2 regions of the Delftia sp. PX-1 genome follow, and region 2 is predicted to be linked to the other one. Evidence: predicted binding sites of a transcription regulator. Region 2 holds the regulator's gene; the other holds the start of a gene.
What was found. The regulator FNR, encoded in region 2, switches genes on or off when oxygen is low (the NO sensors DNR and NnrR bind a similar motif). The targets are predictions, from matches to a motif close to TTGATNNNNATCAA.
Positions count from the first base shown of each region.

Region 1: ACN20X_RS05445 (type IV pili methyl-accepting chemotaxis transducer N-terminal domain-containing protein) is a predicted target of FNR. The motif match lies at 4,120-4,133, and genes of this name have one in related genera.

Region 1 covers NZ_CP184763.1:1,163,988-1,175,298, forward strand. The annotation lists gene ACN20X_RS05425 (LysR substrate-binding domain-containing protein) at 1-220, opposite strand, end outside; gene purU (formyltetrahydrofolate deformylase) at 240-1,088, opposite strand; gene ACN20X_RS05435 (putative bifunctional diguanylate cyclase/phosphodiesterase) at 1,162-3,117, shown strand; gene ACN20X_RS05440 (ChaN family lipoprotein) at 3,121-4,005, opposite strand; gene ACN20X_RS05445 (type IV pili methyl-accepting chemotaxis transducer N-terminal domain-containing protein) at 4,167-6,065, shown strand; gene ACN20X_RS05450 (response regulator) at 6,094-6,765, shown strand; gene ACN20X_RS05455 (MFS transporter) at 6,770-8,011, opposite strand; gene ACN20X_RS05460 (class I SAM-dependent methyltransferase) at 8,008-9,075, opposite strand; gene ACN20X_RS05465 (TonB-dependent receptor) at 9,102-11,096, opposite strand; gene ACN20X_RS05470 (helix-turn-helix transcriptional regulator) at 11,227-11,311, shown strand, end outside.
Region 2 covers NZ_CP184763.1:2,753,933-2,765,243, forward strand. The annotation lists gene ccoP (cytochrome-c oxidase, cbb3-type subunit III) at 1-599, shown strand, start outside; gene ccoG (cytochrome c oxidase accessory protein CcoG) at 677-2,131, shown strand; gene ACN20X_RS12755 (FixH family protein) at 2,189-2,503, shown strand; gene ACN20X_RS12760 (hypothetical protein) at 2,685-2,972, shown strand; gene fnr (fumarate/nitrate reduction transcriptional regulator Fnr) at 3,054-3,773, opposite strand; gene hemN (oxygen-independent coproporphyrinogen III oxidase) at 3,935-5,317, shown strand; gene ACN20X_RS12775 (sulfite exporter TauE/SafE family protein) at 5,323-6,048, shown strand; gene ACN20X_RS12780 (HD-GYP domain-containing protein) at 6,222-7,466, shown strand; gene ACN20X_RS12785 (bifunctional diguanylate cyclase/phosphodiesterase) at 7,463-9,949, shown strand; gene ACN20X_RS12790 (sulfite exporter TauE/SafE family protein) at 9,913-10,731, opposite strand; gene ACN20X_RS12795 (cell division protein ZapA) at 11,123-11,311, opposite strand, start outside.

The DNA of each region.
Region 1 (11,311 bases), 1.6 Mb from region 2:
CCGAGCGGCCGAACAGCCGCGTGCCCAGGATCTGCTCGAGCTGGCGCACGCGGTGGCTGACGGCGCTGGGCGTGACGCACAGCTCCTCGGCCGTCTGCGTCACGCTGCGCAGCCGCGCCAGCGCCTCGAAAGTGAGCAGGCACTGTATGGGCGGGATGCGGCGGGCGCCGCTGCCGGGCGGGGCAAAGCCGCTGCCGGCGGCAAGGGTCACGTTCGCCATGGGCGGCCGGGAGCCGGCTTCAGCGGAAGACCACGGTCTTGTGGCCGTTGAGGATGACGCGGTGCTCGCTGTGCCACTTGACGGCGCGGGCCAGCACCTGGCTCTCGGTGTCGCGGCCGCGGGCCGTGAGGTCTTCCACGGTGTCGGTGTGGTCGGCGCGGGCCACGTCCTGCTCGATGATCGGGCCTTCGTCCAGGTCGGCCGTCACATAGTGGGCCGTGGCGCCGATCAGCTTCACGCCGCGGTCATGGGCCTGGTAGTAGGGCTTGGCGCCCTTGAAGCTGGGCAGGAAGCTGTGGTGGATGTTGATCGCGCGGCCGGCCAGCTTGGTGCACAGGTCGTTGGACAGCACCTGCATGTAGCGCGCCAGCACCACGAGTTCGGCGCCTTCGGCCTCGATGATCTCGAACTGTTTTGCCTCTGCCTGGGCCTTGGTGGCAGCCGTGACGGGGATGTGGTGGAAGGGAATGTTGTAGCTGGCCGCCAGCTGGTAGAACTCGCGGTGGTTGCTGATGATGGCGCGGATGTCCACCGGCAGCAGGCCGCTCTTCCAGCGAAACAGCAGGTCGTTGAGGCAGTGGCCTTCCTTGCTGACCATGAGCACGGTCTTCATGGCTTCGGCCTTGGTGTGCAGGCGCCACTTCATCTGGTACTGGCCGCCCAGGTCGGCCAGGGCCGCCCTCAGAGCCGCGGGATCGCAGCCGTTGCAGGCAAATTGCACGCGCATGAAGAACAGTCCGGTGGCCGGGTCGTTATACTGCGCGGCCTCTTCGATGTTGCCGCCTTGCTCGAGCAGGAAGCCCGAGACGGCATGTACCAGACCGAGCCGGTCGGGGCACGAAAGGGTAAGAATATAGGCTTGGGTCATAGCGGCGCAATTGTCGCAGCATGCACACGACCCTGCGCAAGTCACACGTTCTGGGAACGTTCTGAGGAACCACATGCAAGATCAGGGAGAGCAGCCCCGAATACCGCTCTGGGGCGCATTGACCCTGTATGTGTGCGCAGGTCTGCTGTGGCTCTGGGGCGTGGAATGGCTGCTGGCGCACCTGCAGATACCGCCGGGGCCGGCAGCGCAGCGGCGCATGCTGTCCTCGGTGGCCCTGGTGCTGGTCACGGCCGTGGGCGGCGGCTGGCTGCTGTGGCGCATGCGCCGTGGAGAGCGCACTGCCCATGCCGCGATGGCCGCCGGGCGGGAGGCCGACGAACGCCAGCGCCTGGCCGCCGCCGTGGTGGACAACACCATGGAGGGCGTGGTCGTCACAGATGCGCGCAGCCGCATCCTCTCGGTCAACAGCGCCTTCACGCGGCTGCTGGGCTACACCGAGCAGGAGATGCTGGGCAAGACCCCGCGCATGTTCAAGTCCGGCCGCCACGACAAGGCCTTCTACGAGGCCATGTGGGACAGCATGCAGGCCACGGGCCACTGGCAGGGCGAAATCTGGAACCGCCGCAAGAACGGCGAGGTCTTTCCCGAGCGCATGTCGCTCAGCGCCGTCAAGGACGCACAGGGCAAGGTCACGCACTACGTGTGCATGTTCACCGACATCTCGGCCGAGAAGGCGCGCGAGGCCCAGCTCGAATTCCTGGCCCACCGCGACATGCTCACCGGCCTGCCCAACAGCGTGCGCTTCACAGCGCTGCTGGAAGATGCCGTGGCCGAGGCGGCCGCCGAGCAGGGCACGCTGGCCGTGATGCTGCTGAACATCGATCGCTTCAAGGACGTCAACGACAGCTACGGCCACGCCATCGGCGACCAGGTGCTGCGCCACATCGCCGCCCGTGTGCACGACTCCCTGGGTCCCCAGGACCTCATAGGTCGCATGGCCGGTGACGAACTGGCCGTGCTGTGCAAGGGCATGAGCGAGCGCGGCGACGCCATCGCCCGCGCACGGCAACTGATCGCGGCGGCCGGCCAGCCCTGGAGCTCGCCGGACGGCCTGTCCGTCATGGCCGGCGTCAGCGTGGGCATCTGCATGTACCCCTCCCACGCCGGCAATGCCCAGGACCTGCTGCAGGGCGCGCATGCGGCCGTCTACGGCGCCAAGTCGCGCAGCGGCCGTGCCTGGTGCTTCTTCGAGGAAGACATGACCTCGGCCGCGCGCGAGCGCCTGGCCATGGAGGCACGGCTGCGGCAGGCCATAGACCTGGGCCACCTGCGCCTTTACTTCCAGCCCCAGATCGACCTGGCCACGGGCCGCCTGGTGGGCGCCGAGGCCCTGGTGCGCTGGCTGGACCCGGACGAGGGCCTCATCTCCCCGGCACGCTTCATCCCCGTGGCCGAAAGCTCGGGCGTCATCGGCGCGCTGGGCCTGTGGGTGCTGCGCGAGGCCTGCGCCCAGGGCCAGCGCTGGCGCGATCAGGGCCTGCCCGAGATGACCATCGCGGTCAATGTCTCGCTGCACCAGTTCCTGCTGACCGACATCGCCGGTGCCACCGCCGACGCGCTGGCCGCCACGGGCTTCGCCCCGCACTGCCTGGAGCTGGAGATCACCGAAAGCGCCCTGGCCGAGCGCCCCGAGGAGGCCCTGGCCGTCATGCGCCGCCTGCGCGCCCAGGGCCTGCGGCTGGCCATCGACGACTTCGGCACCGGTTATTCCTCGCTGGCCCACCTCAAGCGCTTCCCGCTGGACCTGCTCAAGATCGACCAGGGCTTCATCCGCGACATCCCGCACAGCGCCGACGACATGGCCATCAGCGGGTCGGTGATCGCGCTGGGGCATGCCATGGGGCTGAAGGTGCTGGCCGAGGGCGTGGAGACGGCCGAGCAGCTGGCGTTCCTGCGCGGCAAGGGGTGCGACTTCTTCCAGGGCTATCTGTGCAGCAAGCCCATGCCTGCGCAGGCGTTCGGCGAGTGGGTCTCGGGCAACGAGGGGATGTGGGCCGTACAGGGGTGAAGCTCAGTCCACCCGACCCGCATCCGCCCGCGGTGCCGGCGGGTTCCTGAACTTCTCGCGCAGCTCTGCGCAGTGATCCTTGGCCGGCAAGGCGTCCGTCTTCTGCAGCCAGTCCACATCGGATTCGTGCGCCACCGATGTCTCGCCTGCCTGCGCCACGGCCACTTTGGCTGCTGCGGACTCCGGCAGCCAGGTCGGGATGCCCACCCCGCGCAGGACATGGCCCCGCCCGGCCACCAGCACCACGGTCTTGCCAGGCCTGATCGCCGCCTTGGCCACCTCGGCCATGCTGGCATCGCGGGCCAGCTGGATGCGGGCCATGGGCGCCAGCTGGGTGTCGGGCAGCAGGCCGCAGTGGCCTTCGCGGATGGCGTCGAGCTGGCGCTGCCAGGCTTCGGGCGGCAGGTGGGTGTCCAGGTTCTGGTTGCGCATGGCCTGCTTCATGTCGGCGCGGGGCAGGTTGCCGCCCAGCACGGGCACGCCTGCGCGCACGGCGGCCATGACCACGCCGCGGTAGCGCGGCCAGGGCCAGGCGGCGTCCTGCCATTGCAGGGCCTGCTGCACAGCGTCCTCGGAGGCGTCGCGCGCCAGGCTGGCCGTGGAGCCCGTGCGCGGCGCCATCTCGATCACCAGCGCGGCCAGGCGCTCCTGCGTGGCCAGCTGCTGCACCGTGGCCTGTTGCCAGGCCTGGTGGGCCGCCGCATCGTGCTGCTCGCCCAGCAGCACCAGGGGTGCGTCGGACCAGCGCTGCAGCTGCTGCGTCCAGTCCCGCGCCGGTGTGGAGGAGCTGGCGCAGCCGGCAAGGGCTGCCGCCAGCCATGCGGCCGCAGCCAGGCCGGCAAGGCGCGGGGTGCGGATGAAGGGGCGGGGGATGGAGCGGACTTGCATGGCCCCATGCTAAACACTGGCCTTGCCCGTGGCCCCCATAGGCCCTGTGGGCATTGGGGGCAGTTGAAAGGATCCTAGGAATCGGGGCGGGGGCACGGCGCAAACGGGTGGCGCTTGATTCAGGTCAAGACGCGCAAATGTGCCGTGGCTACAGTGCGACCATGCATGGCAAGCCCTCGCTTTCGACCAAGCTGCTGCTCATGGGCGCGGCCTGCCTGCTGGCGGCCGTGGCATCGATCGGCTTCACGCTGTGGGTGGCCTGGCAGCTGGAGGGCGGCGCGGCCGCCGTGAACGAGGCCGGGCGGCTGCGCATGAGCATGGTGCGCATGGCCATGGCGCGCCAGAACGAGGCGCCTGCGCAGTGGCAGGCGCGCGCGCAGCAGTTCGACGCCAGCCTGGACCTGCTGCGCAGCGGCGACATGTCGCGCCCGCTGTTCGTGCCCTGGAGCGACGAGGTCAGGGCGCGCTACGAGCGCATACGCCGCGACTGGAGCGCGCTGCACGCGCGCTGGCAGGCCGAGGACCAGGCCGATGCGCAGGCCATCATGGGCAGCGCCGATGCCTTCGTGCGCGAGGTGGACGGCTTTGTCGAGGCCATCGAGGACCGGCTCTCGCGCTGGACGGCCATCCTGCACCTGTTTCAGATGTGTCTGATGGCGCTGGCCATCATCGCGGCCGTGAGTTTCATGGCCACCAGCTACTGGCTGGTGCTGCATCCCGTGGGCCAGCTGCGCTCGGCGCTGGAGCGCATGCGCCGCGGACACCTGGACACGCGCATGAGCGTGGAGGAGGACGACGAGTTCGGCCAGCTGGCGGCCGGCTTCAACCTCATGGCCCAGTCGCTGCAAAGCTCGCACGCCGAATTGGAAGACAAGGTGCGCGAGAAGACCGCCAGCCTCAACGTGCAGCACCAGCAGCTGCAGGCGCTGTACGCGGTCAGCGTGCAGGCCTCCGAGGCGGCCAGCCTCCAGGCCCTGGCCGAAGGCTTTGTGCGCCAGGTCCGCCTGGCAGCCCAGGCCGATGCGGCCACGGTGCGCTGGTCCGACGAGGCCAACGAGCGCTACGTGCTGCTGGCCGGCGACGGCCTGCCCCAGTCCATGTCGGTGCAGGAGCACTGCCTGCACACGGGCGCCTGCCTGTGCGGCCAGCCGCGCGAGCAGGCGCGGCTGCGCGTGATCCCCATCACGCCGGCCAGCGACCTGCAGCTGCCGCACTGCCGCGAGGCCGGCTTCGAGACCGTGGTCAGCATCCCCGTGCAACTGCAGCAGCGCCTGCTGGGCGAGGTCAACCTGTTCTTTCGCTCCAGCGTGGTGCTCACGGACGACATGCGCGACCTGCTGTCCGCCATGGCGCGCCACCTGGCCAGTGCCATGGAAAGCCTGCGCGCCACGGCGCTGGAGCGCGAAGCCGCCGTGGCCGAGGAGCGCGGCCTGATCGCGCGCGAGCTGCATGACTCCATTGCCCAGTCGCTGGCCTTTCTCAAGATACAGACCCAGCTGCTGCGCGACGCCGTGGCCAAGGGCCGCGACGAGGCGCGCGACCGCAGCCTGGGCGAGCTGGAAGTGGGCGTGCGCGAATGCTATGCCGACGTGCGCGAGCTGCTGGTGCATTTCCGCACGCGCACCAGCGCCGAGGACATCGAGGCCGCGCTGCGCGCCACGCTGTCCAAGTTCGAGCACCAGACGGGCATTGCCACCTCGCTGAGCATGACGGGCCAGGGCCTGCCGCTGGCGCCCGATGTGCAGATCCAGGTGCTGCACATGGTGCAGGAGGCGCTGTCCAACGTGCGCAAGCACGCGGGTGCCAGGCATGTGCAGCTGCGCGTGGGGCGCCACCCCTGGCGCTTCGAGGTCAGCGACGACGGCTGCGGCTTCGTCCCCGCCGACGTGGCGCCGGACTCGCTGCATGTGGGCCTGGGCATCATGCGCGAGCGCGCCCTGCTGGCGCAGGCGCTGGTCCATGTCCACTCCCGCCCCGGCGAGGGCACGCGCGTGCTGATCGAGCTGCCGCCGTCGGCCTCGGCCGGCGCGCCAGCGCAGGCCCTCCCCTCGAACGCGTGACACGCTCCCGGAAGAAAAAAGCCGCCCCATGTCCTTCTCCAGCCCCATCTCCGTCTTCGTCATCGACGACCACACGCTGTTCCGCCGCGGCCTGATCGCCCTCATCGCCCAGGATGCGGGCCTGCGCGTGGTCGGCGAGGCCGGCGACGCGGGCGAGGCCCTGCGCCTGGTGCCCGCGCTGGCGCCCCAGGTCATCCTGCTGGACAACCACCTGCCCGGCGTGCTGGGCGTCGATGCCATCGCGGGCCTGCGGGCCGCATCGCCCGGCAGCCGCGTCGTCATGCTCACCGTGAGCGAGGACGGCCAGGACCTGGCGGCCGCGCTGCGCAACGGCGCCCAGGGCTATCTGCTCAAGACCATCGACGGCGACCTGCTGTCCGAAGCCTTGCGCCGCGCCGCGCGCGGCGAGCCTGTGGTCAGCCCCGAGATGATGGGCAAGCTGGTGGCCGCCTTCCAGTCCCAGGGCGCGCCCGAGCCCCAGGCGCCCGAGCCGGACGAGGCCCCGGCCTCGCCGCTGTCCCCGCGCGAGGAAGAGGTGCTGGTCCAGATCGCCCGGGGCGCCAGCAACAAGGAAATCGCCCGCACGCTGGACATTGCCGAGACCACGGTCAAGATCCATGTGCAACACATCCTGCGCAAGCTCGGCCTGAGCTCGCGCGTGCAGGCGGCGGTGTATGCGTCGGAGCGGCAGCGGGATTAGCGGCCTACGCTGTGGCTGAAGCCCAACCATCCCCCGCACACCGCAGCGCCCACACCCACGCCAGCGCGGCCGCTACGGTCAGCCCGGTGAGCATGGCTGCCGCGCCCACGGCGTCCAGCGCCACGCCGGCGGCCAGCGGCACCAGCATGCGGCTGGCGGCAAACAGACTGGCCTGCAGGCCGTAGTCGAAGGCCTGCCAGCGCGGGCGGGCGAATTGCATCATCAGTCCGAAGACGCAGGCCGAGGAGGCGCCCATGGCTGCTGCCACGCAGGCCACGGCCGCGACCAGGCCCGGGGCCGGGGCGCCGGCTGCGATGACGGCGGCCAGCAGGGCCAGCGCCGCCACGTTGCAGCCCGCATACAGGGGCAGGGCGCGCCGGGTGCCAAGGCGGCGCGTGAGCAGGGGCGAGGCCGCGCCCGCCAGCGCAGCCACCACGCCGCCGCCCATGCCGGCCAGCAGGGCGGCATGGGCGGGTGCGAAGCCATGGTCCAGCATCAGCGGCTTCAGGTAGAACCAGGCCGCGCCGATGAAGGGGAAGCAGCTGACCAGCACCAGGGCCCAGCGCCAGGCCCCAGGCTGGGCGCCATAGCCGCGGACCATGGCGGCCAGTCCAGCTTTGGGCGCAGGCAGCAGCAGGGGCGAGGGCGCATCCCCCGGCTCATGGCGCACCACCCAGGCCAGCAGCAGGGCGCCCAGGGCCAGCGCGCCGGCCAGGCAGAGGAAGGGCGCGCGCCAGCCCCATTTCGCCTGCATGAGCAGCATCATCCCGCCGCCCACGATGGCGCCCAGCGACAGCGCCGCTGCGCGCACGCCCCCGGCGCGCATGCGCTCGGACGCGGGCAGCAGGCGGATGGCCAGGGCGCTGACGGGAATGTCGGCCCAGGTGGCGGCCAGCGCGGCCGCGAAGGCCAGGCCGAACAGCCACAGGCGCTCGGCCAGCAACTGCTGCCAGCCCAGGGCCAGCAGCACGGCCGCATAGGCCAGGCACAGGGCCAGCGCCCAGGCGCGGTAGCGCGGCTGGCCGTTCGCGCTGCGCGCTTCCACGGGCGCGGCCAGCGCGAACTTGATCAGCGCGGGCAGCCCCGCCAGCTGGAACAGGCCGATGGCCGTGCCCGACCAGCCATGCTGGCGCATGACCAGGGGCAGGCCCAGCCAGAGGTAGACGCTGGGGGCGGTGAGCGCCAGGTGCAGCCAGCCGAAAAGTGCCTGGAGCAGCCAGACAGGGCGGGGAGCTGCGGCCTTCATGGCGCGGCCTTGCGCGCCACGAGCACGGCCAGCGGCGCCATCGGAAACTCGCGCGACTCGATGCGTTCTATGCGCTCGAAACCCGCCTGCGCCAGCAGCGCCTGCAGCTCGCCGCGCCGCGTCACGCTGCGGCCCAGCAGGCGCATGGGCAGGTAGTAGGGCAGGGTGCGCAGGGCCGATTCGGGCGCGTCGTCCACCTCCGCATGGGCGCAGACGAAGACGCCGCCGGGCGCCAGCGCGTCGAACACCTTGGCGACCACGGCTGCCGCATCGGGCACGAAGTGCAGCACGGACGAGCACCAGACCAGGTCGTAGCCGCTGCCTATGCTGTCCGTGGCCAGATTGCCGCCCAGGGCGGTGAAGCGGTCGGACAGGCGGGACTGGCGGGCGTTGTCCGCCGCCACGGCCACGGCCTCGGGCCAGTCGAAGACGCTGGCCTGCAGCGCGGGCTGCTGGCGCAGCAGGGCCAGCGCGATCCAGCCGGGGCCGCCGCCCAGGTCCAGCATGCGGCGCGCGGCGCCTGCCTCGGGAACCTGCTGCAGCAGGTTCAGCGCGGCAGGCACGCTGACGGCGCGCTGCTCCTGGCCGATCTGGGCGCGTGCGGCGGCGGCCCAGCCTTCGGCATTGCCCGTGGCCAAGGGGGCGCTGCAGGCCGAGCTGTCCCCGGCAGGGCCGTGCTCGACCAGGCCGCGCAGCAGCGTGGCGGAGTGGCGCAGCGAGCGCAGGCGGAACAGCCAGGCCGCGCCGCAGGATTCGGGCGATGCGCTGTGAAGGTAGCGCAGCGCATCGGTGGCCAGCAGGTAGCTCACGGGCTCGTGCTGGCCGCGCCGCAGCAGGCCCATGCTCCACAGCAATTCCAGCCAGTGGGAGGTATTGGCCTCGTTCCAGCCCTGGGCCTGGGCCAGCTCGGCCGGCGTCTGGGGCGTGGCCAGGCGGTCCAGCGCCCCCGATTCGAGGGCCAGCACCAGGGCCTCGGCCTGGACCTGGGCGGCGGCCAGGTCCCACAGCGGCTGCAGGGCGTGGGAGGGGGCGTGGGTAGGGGATTCACAGCGGGGTGTTTTCATCGGAAGGTCCTTTTCACGAAAGGGAGTCACATGCGCCAGGTCAGCCGCACGCCGAACTCGCGCGGCGGGCTGTAGACCACGACCTGGCCGTTGAGGTAGCCCACGGCGTCATAGCGGCGGTTGGCGGCATTGCGCAGGTAGGCGGCGATTTCCCAGGACCCCTGGGCATAGCCGGCCGACAGGTTGAGCAGCCCGTAGCCGGGGCGGCGGTAGGCGTTGGCGGCGTCCAGGTAGACCTTGCCCGTGCCCTGCACGGCGGCCTGCGCCCACCAGCGGCCGGGCGCGTCGTACCGCAGGGCCACATGGGCCGTCATGTCGGGCGCAAACGGGTTGCGGTGGCCGTCGTAGATGGCGGCGCCGTCGCGGAAGCTGCCGAAGCGCGTGCGGTTCAGGCCCAGGGCCGTCTGCAACTGCCAGCCGCCGCCGAACACATAGTCCAGCTCGAAGTCCGCACCCGTGGAGCGCGCCCGCGCCGCATTGGTGATGTAGACCACGCCCGGCAGGCCCATCTGCTGCACCTGCATGTCGCGCACCTGCTGGGTGTAGACCGAGGCCGCATAGCGCAGGCGCTGCCCCAGCAGCCGGCCCTTGGTGCCGATCTCCCAGGCGCGCACGGTCTCTGGTTCGTAGGCCGCATAGCCCATGGCCGGAGAGAACACGTTGAAGCCGCCCGCGCGGTAGCCCTCGCTGAGGCTGGTGTAGACCTGGCCCTGGGGCGACCACTGGTATTGCAGCGAGAGCTTGGGGCTCAAGCGCGACCAGTCGTCGCTGCGCGCCGCCGCGCCCACGGGGGCCAGTTCCACGCGGTTGCGCTCCACGCGCGCGCCGGCCGCCAGCGTCCAGCGCTCGGACAGCGGGACGGTCCAGTGCGTGAACAGCGCCGCCGTGCTGCCCTTGAGCCCGGCCGTGGGTCGCATCAGCGCGGCGGGCAGCTTTTGCTCGTAGCGCAGGTCATGGTCGTCGCGGTCCAGGTACAGGCCGGCCAGCCAGCGCGCGTTCCACAGGCCTGCGGCCTCGCCCTCCAGGCGCAGTTCCTGCGAGGTCGTGGCCAGGCGGTAGTCGCGCCGCACGTGGAGCAGGTCGGCGCTCTGGAAGTCCGTGTCCTGCAGCACGCGGTCGTCGAAGACATTGCGCGCGGTGATGGAGCGCAGCCGCAGCCCCGAGGCAAAGCGGTGCGAGACATCGAGCGACAGCGTCTGCCCGCGCGAGCGGTTCCAGCTGTCCGTGCCCGAGTTCACCGTGGCGCGCGGCGCGGCAATGCTGCCCCATTGCGCGGCGCCGTCGTCCCAGCGCTGCTGGGCGTAGCGCAGCGTGGCCTCGGTCTCGGCCGTGGGCGTCCAGCGCAGGGCCAGGCGGCCGCTGGCGCGCTCGCGGTCGTCCACGCGCGCTCCCGTCGCCTGCTGGCGTATGAAGCCGTCCTGCGCGCGCCACTCGCCCGACAGGCCGATGTAGAGCTGGCCCGGCACCAGCGCGCGGCCCAGCTCGAAGCTGCCCGCGCGCTGGCCGTGGTGGCCGGCCTCGGCGCTGATCGATGCATAGGGCGTGTCGCCGGGCTGGCGCGTGACGATGCTGACCACGCCCGCTTCGGCATTGCGGCCGTACAAGGTCGATTGCGGGCCGCGCAGCACCTCCACGCGGTCCACGCCCTGCAGGTTGTGCTCGAAGCCCTGGGCCATCAGCGTGGGCACGCCATCGACCAGCAGCAGTGTGGACGAGGAGAACGACACGAAGTTGGCCGTCAGCCCGCGCATCACGGGCGGCTGCACGCCCGACTGGCCGAAGGCCTGGAACACAAAGCCCGGCACCTGGGCGGACAGCGCGTCCAGCCCGCGCACGCCGGCCGCCTCCAGCGCCGCGCCGTCGAAGACGGAGACGCTGGCGGGCACGGCGTCCAGGCTCTCGGCCTGCTTGTTCACCGTGACCGTGATCTCGGGCAGGGCCGCTTCGGGCGCCTGGCCCTGGGCCGCCACCGTGAAGGGGACCAGGGCCAGCGCGGCCGGCCAGCGAAGGGGGAATGCCATGGTTTTCTCGTCCTCTCCAAAAGGGAATCTCGTTGGAGACCGATGCTAGGGAAGATGAGAATCGCTATCATTTGAAAACGTATGCGCGCCGGAGCGTTTCCTATGCGAAGCGCGCATCCATTCCTCTCCCATGACCTCCCGCATCCCTTCCTCGCTTGCCTTGCCCCAGCCCTGTGCGCCGGGCTGGACGCGGCATGCCCTGCCCGCCGAGCTGG
Region 2 (11,311 bases):
GCGCGGACCTGGAGCCGCTGTACGCCAAGTTCACGAGCATGAGCACCGAAGACATGGCCAAGGACCCCCAGGCCATGGCCATCGGCGAGCGCCTGTTCATGAACAACTGCGCGCAGTGCCACGGCTCGGATGCACGCGGCGGCAAGAGCTTCCCCAACCTGACCGATGGCGACTGGCTGCATGGCGGCACGCCCGACAAGATCAGGGAAACCATCACGGCGGGCCGCATCGGCATCATGCCGCCCATGGCCGCTGCCGTCGGCACGCCCGATGATGTGCGCAACCTCTCGCACTATGTGCTGAGCCTGTCGGGCAGCCCGCACGACTCGCTCAAGGCTTCGCTGGGCAAGTCCAAGTTCACGGCCTGCGCCGCCTGCCATGGCATGGACGGCAAGGGCAACCAGGCCCTGGGCGCGCCCAACCTGACCGATGACATCTGGCTGCACGGCTGGGGCGAGGCCGCCATCACGGCCATGATCAACAACGGCAAGCACAACGAGATGCCTGCCCAGAAGGACAAGCTGACCGAGGCGCAGATCGCGGTGCTTGCCTCCTATGTCTGGGGCATGTCGCACAAAGACGGCGCAGTCCGTCAATAAGGACAGGGGGCGGCGCTGCGGCGCCGCCTTTTTGCCTTTTGAGTTTTCAGATATTCCAAAAAACCAAGGAACCCACCATGAAGCCCGAGAACGGGGATGATGCCGGGAAGCCTCCCCGCAAAGTCATTCCGATCACGCCTGCCGACCCGGACCCGGGCCAGCTGGTGTCGATGTTCGAGTCCGAGAAGAAGGTCTACCCGCGCTCCATCAGCGGTGTCTTCGCACGCTGGCGATGGGCTCTGGTGTTTCTCACCCAACTGGTTTTCTATGGCCTGCCCTGGCTGGAATGGGGGCAGCGCCAGATGGTGCTGTTCGACCTGGGTGCGCGGCGCTTTTACCTGTTCGGGCTGGTGCTGTACCCGCAGGATTTCATCTACCTGGCGGGCCTGCTGATCATCTCGGCGCTGGCGCTGTTCCTGTTCACGGCCGTGGCCGGTCGCCTGTGGTGCGGCTTTTCCTGCCCGCAGACGGTCTACACCGAAATCTTCATGTGGGTGGAGCGCAAGGTCGAGGGCGACCGCAGCGCGCGCATGCGCCTGGACAAGAACGGCTGGACCTTTGAAAAGCTCTGGAAGAAGTCGCTCAAGCAGTTGCTGTGGATTGCCATTGCCCTGTGGACCGGCTTCACCTTCGTGGGCTACTTCGTGCCCATCCGCGAGCTGGGCGGCGAGCTGCTGGCGCTGCAGGGCAGCTGGCAGGTCTTCTGGGTGCTGTTCTACGGCTTCGCCACCTATGGCAACGCCGGCTACATGCGCGAGCAGGTCTGCAAGTACATGTGCCCCTATGCGCGCTTTCAGAGCGCCATGTTCGACCGCGACACCATGATCGTCAGCTACGACACGGGCCGGGGCGAGCCGCGCGCGCCTCGCACCAAGAAGGTGGACTACAAGGCCCAGGGCCTGGGCGACTGTATCGACTGCAAGATGTGCGTGCAGGTCTGCCCCGTGGGCATCGACATCCGCAACGGCCTGCAGTACGAATGCATAGGCTGCGGTCTGTGCATAGACGCCTGCAATTCCATCATGGACAAGATGGAGTATCCGCGCGGCCTCATCCGGCTGACCACGCAGAACGCCATGGCCGGCCTGTGGCGGCGGGCCCAGGTGCTGCGCCGCATCTTCCGTCCGCGCGTGCTGGTCTACTCGGCCGTGCTGATCGGCCTGAGCATGGCCATGATCGTGAGCCTGGCGCTGCGCCAGTCGGTCAAGGTCGACGTGATACGCGACCGGGCGTCGCTGTCGCGCATCGTCGCGGGCGGCAAGCTGGAAAATGTCTACCGCCTGCAGATCATGAATGCCACCGAGCAGGCCCAGCGCTACCGCATCAGCGCCCATGGCCTCGACGGGCTGGAGCTGGCGTCCGAGCAGGAGGTCGAGGTCGGCCCGGCCGAGACGCGCGGCATTGCGGCGCGGCTGCAGATTCCCTACGGTTCCGCCGAGCCGGGCTCGCACACCGTATTCTTCGATATCGATGCCGTGCATTCAGGCGCGGGACGCGCGTCCGAAAAGGCCGTCTTCCTGGTGCCCCGGTGATATGTCTGGCCGGCGCCGCCCAGGCTGCGCCGGCTGTTTGAAAGAAAGAGGTTATCCATGTCTTCCAGTCCCGCAGTCTCCGCGCCCGCCACGGCCCCTTCGCATCCGGACGCCGGCAAGCCCTGGTGGAAGTTCGCCCATGTCTGGCTCGTGGTGGCCGGCCCGGCCGCCGTCGTGGTGGCCGGCGTGGTCACGGCCGTCATTGCGATCAATGGCGCCGATCCCGTGATCGATCCTGACTATTACCGCAATGGCATCACCATCAACGAGCGTGCCGATGGCGTGCGCGAAGTGCCCAAGAGCCTGGCGCCCGCGGTCACCGGCCGCAACCACGCGGCCACGCCCGCGCAGGACCATCCCACGGACCGCTGAACGCAGGAAAATACCGTGCACAAGGCCGCAGTCGCGGCCTTTTTGCATGGTGGATGGCATCTCCAGCATGCGCGAGGGCCAAGGGTTTCCTACAGGCAGTGCAGGGTGCGCAGGGCTTGGCACGGTGCGAGGGCGGCGCGCACAATGAAAGCCACCCCTCGACAGCTCAAGGAGATCGCTGATGTTGGCCCAACGCTGGATGTGGATTGCCTGGCCGGCCTTTCTGGCCGCCGCCGTGATGGAGATGCTGGTATTCGCCTTCGTGGACCCGCTGGAGCTGCACTGGCTCGGCGACCTGGGCTGGTCGCGGCAGGGAATCTACACGCTGGCCTTCTTCGCCTTCTGGGGCGTGACCATGCTGTCCAGCCTCATGACCACCATGCTGGGACGCTCCACGCACGATCTCAACGACGGCGTGGTCTCCGAGCCGGACCCAAATCTGGCCATGCAGGGCCTGGGGCGCGATTGAACCCGCGTGCACTGCAATGGCAATGAACAAGGCCCGCGATCGCGGGCCTTGTTCATTGCCGGGGGGCGGGGCCTTGCGGCCTCACTGGCACTGCTGGCTGTTGACGATGCGCTTGAGCGCGTCCGTGTCCAGGATGCGCAGATGGCGCTGGCGCACCTCGATGATGTTTTCCTCGGCAAACTTCGAGAAGGTGCGGCTCACCGTCTCCAGCTTCAGGCCCAGGTAGCTGCCGATTTCCTCGCGTGTCATGCGCAGCACCAGTTCCGACTTGGAAAAGCCCCGGGCGTGAAGGCGCTGCACCAGGTTGAGCACGAAGGCGGCCAGCCGCTCCTCGGCACGCATGCTGCCCAGCAGCAGCATCACGCCATGCTCGCGCACGATCTCGCGGCTCATGACCTTGTGCACATGGTTTTGCAGGGCCGTGACCTCGCGCGACAGGTCCTCCAGCTTGTCGAAGGGCATGACGCAGACCTCGGCGTCTTCCAGCGCGACCGCATCGCAGGTGTGGTGGTCGTTGACGATGCCATCCAGGCCGATGATCTCGCCGGCCATCTGAAAGCCCGTGACCTGGTCGCGCCCGTCCTCGGTGGCCACGCAGGTCTTGAAGAAGCCCGTGCGGATGGCGTACAGCGAGGTGAAGGACTCACCGTTGCGAAACAGCAGGCCGCCGCGCTTGACCTTGCGGCGCGTGGCCACGATGTCGTCGATGCGCTGCATCTGCTCGGCATCCAGGCCCATGGGCATGCACAGCTCGCGCAGGTTGCAATTGGAACAGGATGCTTTGATGGTCTGAAGGTTCATGGAGTAAACATCAGCGGCGCAGCAGTGCGCCGGCGGTGACCTCGTGGATGGCGATGAGTTGGATCAAATTGTCGCAGCACTGCCGCGAACAACTCTTGATATGAGTCAAGGACGCGGCCAATGGGCTGCGGCACAGTGGACGACATTAGAGGAAAAAACCCATGACCGCTGTCACCCCAGAGCTGCTGCGTCGCTTCGACGTACCGGGGCCCCGATACACCTCGTTCCCCACGGCCGATCGTTTCGTGGAGGCTTTCGGTGCTGAAGACTATATCCTGGCACTTGAGCACCGCAAATCGAGTACCGCAGCGCGGGCCATGCCTTTGTCGCTGTATGTGCATGTGCCGTTCTGCGAGTCGCTGTGCTACTACTGCGCCTGCAACAAGATCGTGACGCGCCACCACGATCGCGCTGCCGTCTACCTGGACTACCTGGCGCGCGAGATGGCCTTGCACACGGCCCATTGCGGCAAGGGCCAGGCCGTCAGCCAGTTGCACCTGGGCGGCGGCACGCCCACCTTCTTCTCGGACGATGAGCTGCGCACGCTGATGGCCCTGCTGCGCGAGCATTTCAAGCTGGAGCCGGGCGGCGAATACTCCATCGAGGTCGATCCGCGCACCGTCAGTGTCGAACGCCTGGCCGTGCTCAAGGAGCTGGGCTTCAACCGCCTGAGCTTCGGCGTGCAGGACTTCGACGAACAGGTGCAGATCGCCGTGCACCGCGTGCAGCCGGCCGAGCAGGTGTTCGCGCTGGTGGCAGCGGCACGGCAGCTGGGCTTTGCCTCCATCAACGTGGACCTGATCTACGGCCTGCCCAAGCAGACGCCCGAGTCCTTCGAGCGCACGCTGGCCCAGGTCAATGCGCTGCGGCCCGACCGCATCGCGCTCTATGCCTATGCCCACCTGCCCGAGCGCTTCAAGCCGCAGCGGCGCATCGCGGCCGAGGACCTGCCCCAGGGCGCCGACAAGCTGGCCATGCTCTCGCGCTCCATCGCGGCCTTCATGGACGGCGGCTATGTCTACGTGGGCATGGACCACTTCGCCTTGCCCGAGGACGCGCTGGCCGTGGCCAAGCGCCAGGGCCGGCTGCATCGCAACTTCCAGGGCTACAGCACCCAGCCCGACTGCGACCTGATTGCGCTGGGCGTGTCGGCCATCGGCAAGGTGGGGGCCAGCTACAGCCAGAACGCCAAGACGCTGGAGGAGTACTACGACGCCATCGACGCCGGCCACCTGCCCGTGGTGCGCGGCCTGGCACTGTCGCGCGATGATCTGGTGCGGCGCGCCGTCATCATGGCCATCATGTGCCAGGGCGCCGTGCTGTTCGAGCCCATGGAGCAGGCCTGGCTGCTGGGCTTTCGCGAGTACTTCGCCCCCGAGCTGGCGGCGCTTCAGGACCTGCAGGCCAAGGGGCTGGTGCAGATCAGCGACGAGGGATTCCAGGTCACACCCATGGGCTGGTACTTCGTGCGTGGCGTGGCCATGCTGTTTGACCGATATCTGCAGGCCGACAAGAACCGGGCGCGGTTTTCGAGGATCATCTAGGCCCCATGCTGTTGTCGCTGCTCTGGACCGCTTTGATCATGGGGCTCGTCGGCGGGCCCCATTGCCTTGCCATGTGCGCCGCGCCCTGCGGCGTGGTCACGGGCGGGGCGGGGCAGGGCACGGTACAGGGTGGTGGGCAGGTGGTCGCCGTCCATGGACTGCAAAGCCGGCTGTGGCTGCGCACGGCGCTGTTCCATAGCGGGCGGCTGGCCGGCTATGCCAGCCTGGGCGCTGCCTCGGCGCTGGCCATGGAAAGCCTGTCCTGGCTCACCAGCCAGACCACGGCGCTGCAGCCGTTCTGGACGCTGACCCATGTCGCCGTGATGGCCTGGGGCCTGGCCATGATGGTGCAGGCCCGCCAGCCCGCCTGGCTGGAGTCTGCGGGCCGCGCCGCCTGGCGGCGCGTGCAGCCCTGGGTGTCCGCCCCTGGCGGCACGCTGGCGGCGGGCTATGCCTGGGCGCTTATGCCCTGCGGACTGCTGTATTCGGCCGTGCTGGTCGCCGCGCTCAGCGGTGGCCCCTTGCAGGGCGCATCGGCCATGGCGGCCTTTGGCGTGGGCAGCGGGCTGTGGCTGGTGGCCGGCCCCTGGCTGTGGCGGCTGGGCCGCCAGCGCCTGAACGGCTTGCGTGCCGAATGGGGCACGCGGCTGGCCGGCCTGATGCTGGTGGGCGTGGCCGTGTGGGCGCTGTGGATGGACCTGATCTACAAGCCCAGTCTCTGGTGCCGATGAACAACAGCGGGGGACAGACTTGGTCCTGAGGGTCGCGGATTGCCTGCAAGGCCCTCAGAACTGGAGATAATGCCCGAATCATCGGCTTACATTTGCCGATTCCTTCAGCCTCGGGGCCGTTGCCGCGCGTGAACCATTCCGTCCTCATCGATATCCGAGACCTCCGTCCGGGCATGTTTGTCCAGCTCGATGTTGGATGGCTAAACCATCCCTTTCCGGTCAGCAGCTTCAAGATCACCTCCAGCGCACAGATCCAGACCCTGAAATCCCTGGGCCTGGAGGCGGTGCGCTGCGTTCCGCACAAAAGCGACGCCTGGCCGGCCGAGGTGCGCACTCCGCCGCCGCAGCCGCTGCCCGCTGTGGCGGCCGCTGCAGCCGAGCCCGCCGAGGAACCCTCACCCGCAGCGCCGCTGCTGCTGTCTGTGCCCAACTGGCGCGGCCGGCTGGAGGACTGCAATGCGCGCTTTCAGAAGGTGGAGCGTGGCTATGTGGCCATCGAAACCACCCTTGCCAGCGCGCCCGAGCAGGCGCGCATGCCCACCGAAGCCCTGGTCGACGGCTGCCTGGCCGAACTGGCCGGCCCGCAGGACGTGGCGATTCACCTCCTGTCCGATGGCGTGGGCAGCAACCAGAGCGTGCATGCCGTCAACGTGACCGTGCTCGGCCTGCTGCTGGGCCGCGCCCTGGGCCTGGAGGCTGCGCTGCTGCGCGACCTGGGCCTGGCGGCGCTGCTGCACGATGCCGGCAAGCCGGTGGCCGGCGCCGAAGGCATGCACGGCCTGGCCCTGGAGTCTTCCGTGCCCGACGCGCTGCGCGACCGCTACGAGCGCCATGTGGGTGAATCGGTGGCCATCGCCATGCGCATGGGCCTGTCGGCCCAGGTCACCACCGCCATCGCACAGCACCATGAGTGGGCCGACGGCACGGGATTCCCGCTGAGCCTGGTGGCCGAGGACATGGAGCTCACGGGCCAGATCCTGGCCCTGGTCAACACCTATGACCGCCTGTGCAATCCCGGCGATGCGCAGACGCCGCACACGCCGCACGAGGCGCTGTCCATGCTGTTCAGCCGGCTGCGCGACAAGTTCGCCGCGCCCGTGCTCAATGGCTTCATCCGCATGATGGGCGTGTTCCCGCCGGGCTCGGTGGTGGAGCTGACCGATGGGCGCCATGCCATGGTCATGTCCGTCAATGCATCACGGCCGCTCAAGCCTTCGGTGATGGTCCATGACGCCAGCGTGCCGGCCGCCCAGGCGCCCGTGCTGGCGCTGGAGCTGTTTCCCGCGCTGGGCATACGCCGGGGCGTGGCTCCTGCGCAGTTGCCGCGCGACGCGCTGGACTATCTGTCGCCGCGCCGGCGTGTCTGCTATTACTTTGAACGGGCGGTGGAATTGGATCCGCCGAAGGTGGCGTCTTGAACAAGCAAGCGCTCAACCGCGCCTGGCCCCGCCTGCTCGATGCACTGCAGGAGGCGCTGTGGCTGATCGATGCCCGCAGCCTGAAGGTGCTGCGCGCCAACGCCGCCAGCGAATCCGTCACCGGCTATGAGACCGATGCCGCCGTGGGACTGCCCGTGCAGGTGCTGGCCGCCACGCCGCAGCAGCAGGCGTTCTGGAGCGACCCCTTCAACTGGCAGGCCGGCGCCCAGTTCATTTCCGAGGTGCGCCGTGCCGACGGCCAGCTGGCGCCCGTGGAGATGCGCGTGCGCGCGCTCGACGGCGAGGTGCTCCTGGTCAGCATGCTGGACCGGCGCGAGCAGGCGCTGCACGAGGCCGAATTCGAAAGCCTGCTGGGCGAGTTGCGCGCCACGCTGGAGTCGGCGGCCGACGCCATCCTGGTGTGCGATCCCGATGGCCGTATCCGCGCCTTCAACCACCGATTCGCCACGCTCTGGGGCATTCCCGAGGCGTTGCTGGTGCGCCGCAACGACGCGGCCATCCTCGATCACCTGGCCGGCCAGGTGCGCGATGCCGAGTCCTACGCGCAGCAGTTGAAGCTGCTGTCGGCCCAGCCCCTGATGGAAGCGTCCGACGTACTGGACCTGCGCGACGGCCGCATCCTGGAGCGCCGCGCCGTGCCCCAGCTGCGCCGGGGCCTGCCCATGGGGCGCATTTTCTCCTTCCGCGACATCACGGCCGAGGCCCAGACCCAGGCGGGCCTGGAACTGGCTGCGCGGGTCTTCGAGTCCAGCCTGGACGGCATCTTCATCGCCGATGACCACATGGACGTGGCACGCACCAACCCGGCCTGCGAACGCTTGCTGGGCGGCATGCCCGTGCAGGGCCGCACGGTGGAATCGCTGTTCGAAGCCACCGAAGACCCATCCGACACGCTGGGCGACCTGGCCCGCATACAGTGGCATCAAGGCGGCTTCTGGGAGGGCGACCTTTGGCTGCGCCAGGCCGGCGGTGCGCGCTGCGCCGTGCGCCTGTCCTGGGTGCCGCTGCGCAATGCGCAGGGCGACGTGGTGCAGAGCATCGGCTTCATGCGCGACCTCACCCAGCAGCGCGTGGCACAGCAGCGCATCGAACAGCTGGCCTACAGCGACGCGCTCACCGGCCTGCCCAACCGGCTCAATCTCACGGAGCGCGTGGATGCGGCCATCGAGGCCGCACGCGCAGGCGGCACGGTGTTCAGCATCCTGTTCATCGACCTGGACCGCTTCAAGATCATCAACGACTCGCTGGGCCACCAGTTCGGCGACCGAGTGCTCAAGCTGGTCGCGCAGCGCCTGAGCGACTGCATGCGGCCGGTAGACATCCTGTGCCGCCTGGGCGGCGACGAGTTCGTGCTCTACCTGCACGGCTGCAACGCCGAGCTGGCTGCCGCGGTGGCCAGGCGCATCCTGCAGGAGATGGAGCGGCCCTTCCTGCTCGACGGCCTGGGTTTTTCCGTGCAGTGCAGCATCGGCGTGGCCCAGTACCCGGCCGACGGCCTCACGCTGGACGAGCTGATCCGCCAGGCCGACACGGCCATGTACCGCGTCAAGGAGCGGGGCCGGGGCCATTTCAGCTTCTACCAGCCGCAAATGAGCGCGGGCCTGCTGTCGCGCATGAAGCTGGAGCATGCCATGCGCCAGGCGCTGGAGCATGGCCGCATGGCCGTGTACTTCCAGCCCCAGGTGCACATCGACAGCGACCGCATCGTCGCGGCCGAGGCGCTGCTGCGCTGGACCGACCCCGAATTCGGCGTGGTCTCGCCCGGTGTCTTCATCCCGCTGGCCGAGGAGTCGGGCTACATCGTCACGCTGGGCGCCTGGGTCATGGAGCAGGCGGTGCAGGAGGCTGCGCGCTGGCAGAAGCAGGGCATGCCGATCAAGGTGTCGGTCAATGTCTCGGCGCTGGAATTTCGCCAGTCGGGCTTTGTCGAGCGCGTGACCGAGCTGCTGCGCCGCTACGGCCTGGAGCCCCATCTGCTGGAGCTGGAGCTGACCGAAAGCATCCTGCTGCAGGATGCACAGGACATGGCGCTGCGCGTATGCCAGATCGCCGATCTGGGTGTGGGCATGGTGATTGATGACTTCGGCACCGGCTACTCCAACCTGGCCTACCTGAAGAAGCTGCCCATCTCCAAGATCAAGATCGACCAGAGCTTCGTGCGCGGCCTGCCCAGCGACGAGGGCGACCAGGCCATCGTCGGCGCCATCATCAGCCTGGGTCTGGCGCTGGGCGTGGAGATCGTGGCCGAGGGCGTGGAAACGCACGAGCAACTGACGGCCATCCACCGCATGCAGGGCCACTACTTCCAGGGCTTTCTGTGCGCGCCGGGCCTGCCGCGCGAGCAATTCGGCGAATGCCTGCAGGCCCAGCGCGCCGGCATCGGCGCCATCGCCTACCGGCAGAGAATGGCCCAGGTGGCAAGCGCTCAGCTGCCCGCGCTCAAGCCCTTCCAGAGCATGTAGGCCGCCAAGCCGAACAGCAGCGTGGCGAAGATCCGCTTGAGCTGGGCCACGGGCAGCCGGTGCGCGGCCCGCGCGCCCAGCGGTGCGGTCAGCACGCTGCAGCAGGCCAGTGCCAGCAGGGCCGGCAGCCACAGGTAGCCCAGCGAGTATTCGGGGCGCCCCGCGTCACCCGCGCCTGTGAAGATCAGGCCTGCCGCATTCACCACGGCAATCGGAAAGCCCAGCGCCGCGCTGGTGCCCACGGCCATGTGCATGGGCACCGAGCAGCGCATCATGAAGGGCACGCTGATGAAGGCCCCGCCTGCCCCCACCAGCCCCGAGATGAAGCCCAGGCCCGTACCCGCGCCGTACAGCCCCAGCGGCCCCGGCAGGGCGCGCGTGGCCGTGGGCTGGCTGTTGCTGCGCAGCATGCGCAGCGCCATGTAGCCGATGAACACGCCAAAGAACAGCGCCAGGTACTTGCCGCGCAGCAGTGCGAAGACTCCCAGGCTGGCCAGCAGCCCGCCCGTGATGATGCCCGGCGCCAGGCTGCGCACGATGTCCCAGCGCACGGCGCCGCGACCGTGGTGGGCGCGCAGGCTGGAGATCGAGGTGAACACGATGGTGGCCATGGCCGTGGCGATCGCCATCTTCACGGACAGGTCCGGGCCGACCCCGCGCTTGTCGAGAAAGTAGGTCAGAAACGGCACAAGCACCATGCCGCCGCCCACTCCCAGCAGGCCGGCCAGGAAACCGGAGCACAGGCCCAGCAGGGCCAGTTCGAGAAACAGCAGATCAGGCATGCGGCGGCAGATCGGTAGTGAAGGGGCGGGCAACAAAAAACCCGGCGCACCGTGGAGGTGCGCCGGGTTGGAATCAGGTGTCTGCAAAGACCACCGGGCCGTCATCCTGAACCGGGGTTCAGGGGGGCAAGGGCAGCCAGACGTTGGGTTCATCTGACGCGAGACGATCACGCTCGAATGGCAATGTACCAAGCCCGGGCTCATAGAGCATTGGTCCAAGGAACTATAAAGCCCGGCGGGTTTGCAGACGCCTCCATTCTAAGGCCGTTGATCAGGCCCGCGATCAAGTTCTTTGAACGGCATGGGCTTTTCATTGACATGGGCGATGCAATGAAAACAGCCTCCGAAGAGGCTGTCGTGCGGGGCAAGGAAAGGCAGCGGCGGCCCAGGCTCAGATCAGCCGCGCATCGCCCTCCAGGGCCTGGTCCAGGCGCAGCACCAGTTGCTCGGCAAGGGCCTGCTGGCGCGCACGCTCGGCCAGTTCCTCGGGGCTGGGCTCGGGCGGCTGGGATGGGGCGTTGTGCTGGGAAGCGGCCTCGTCATGCAGGGACTGCATCTCGGCCTGGGCCGTGGCCATGGC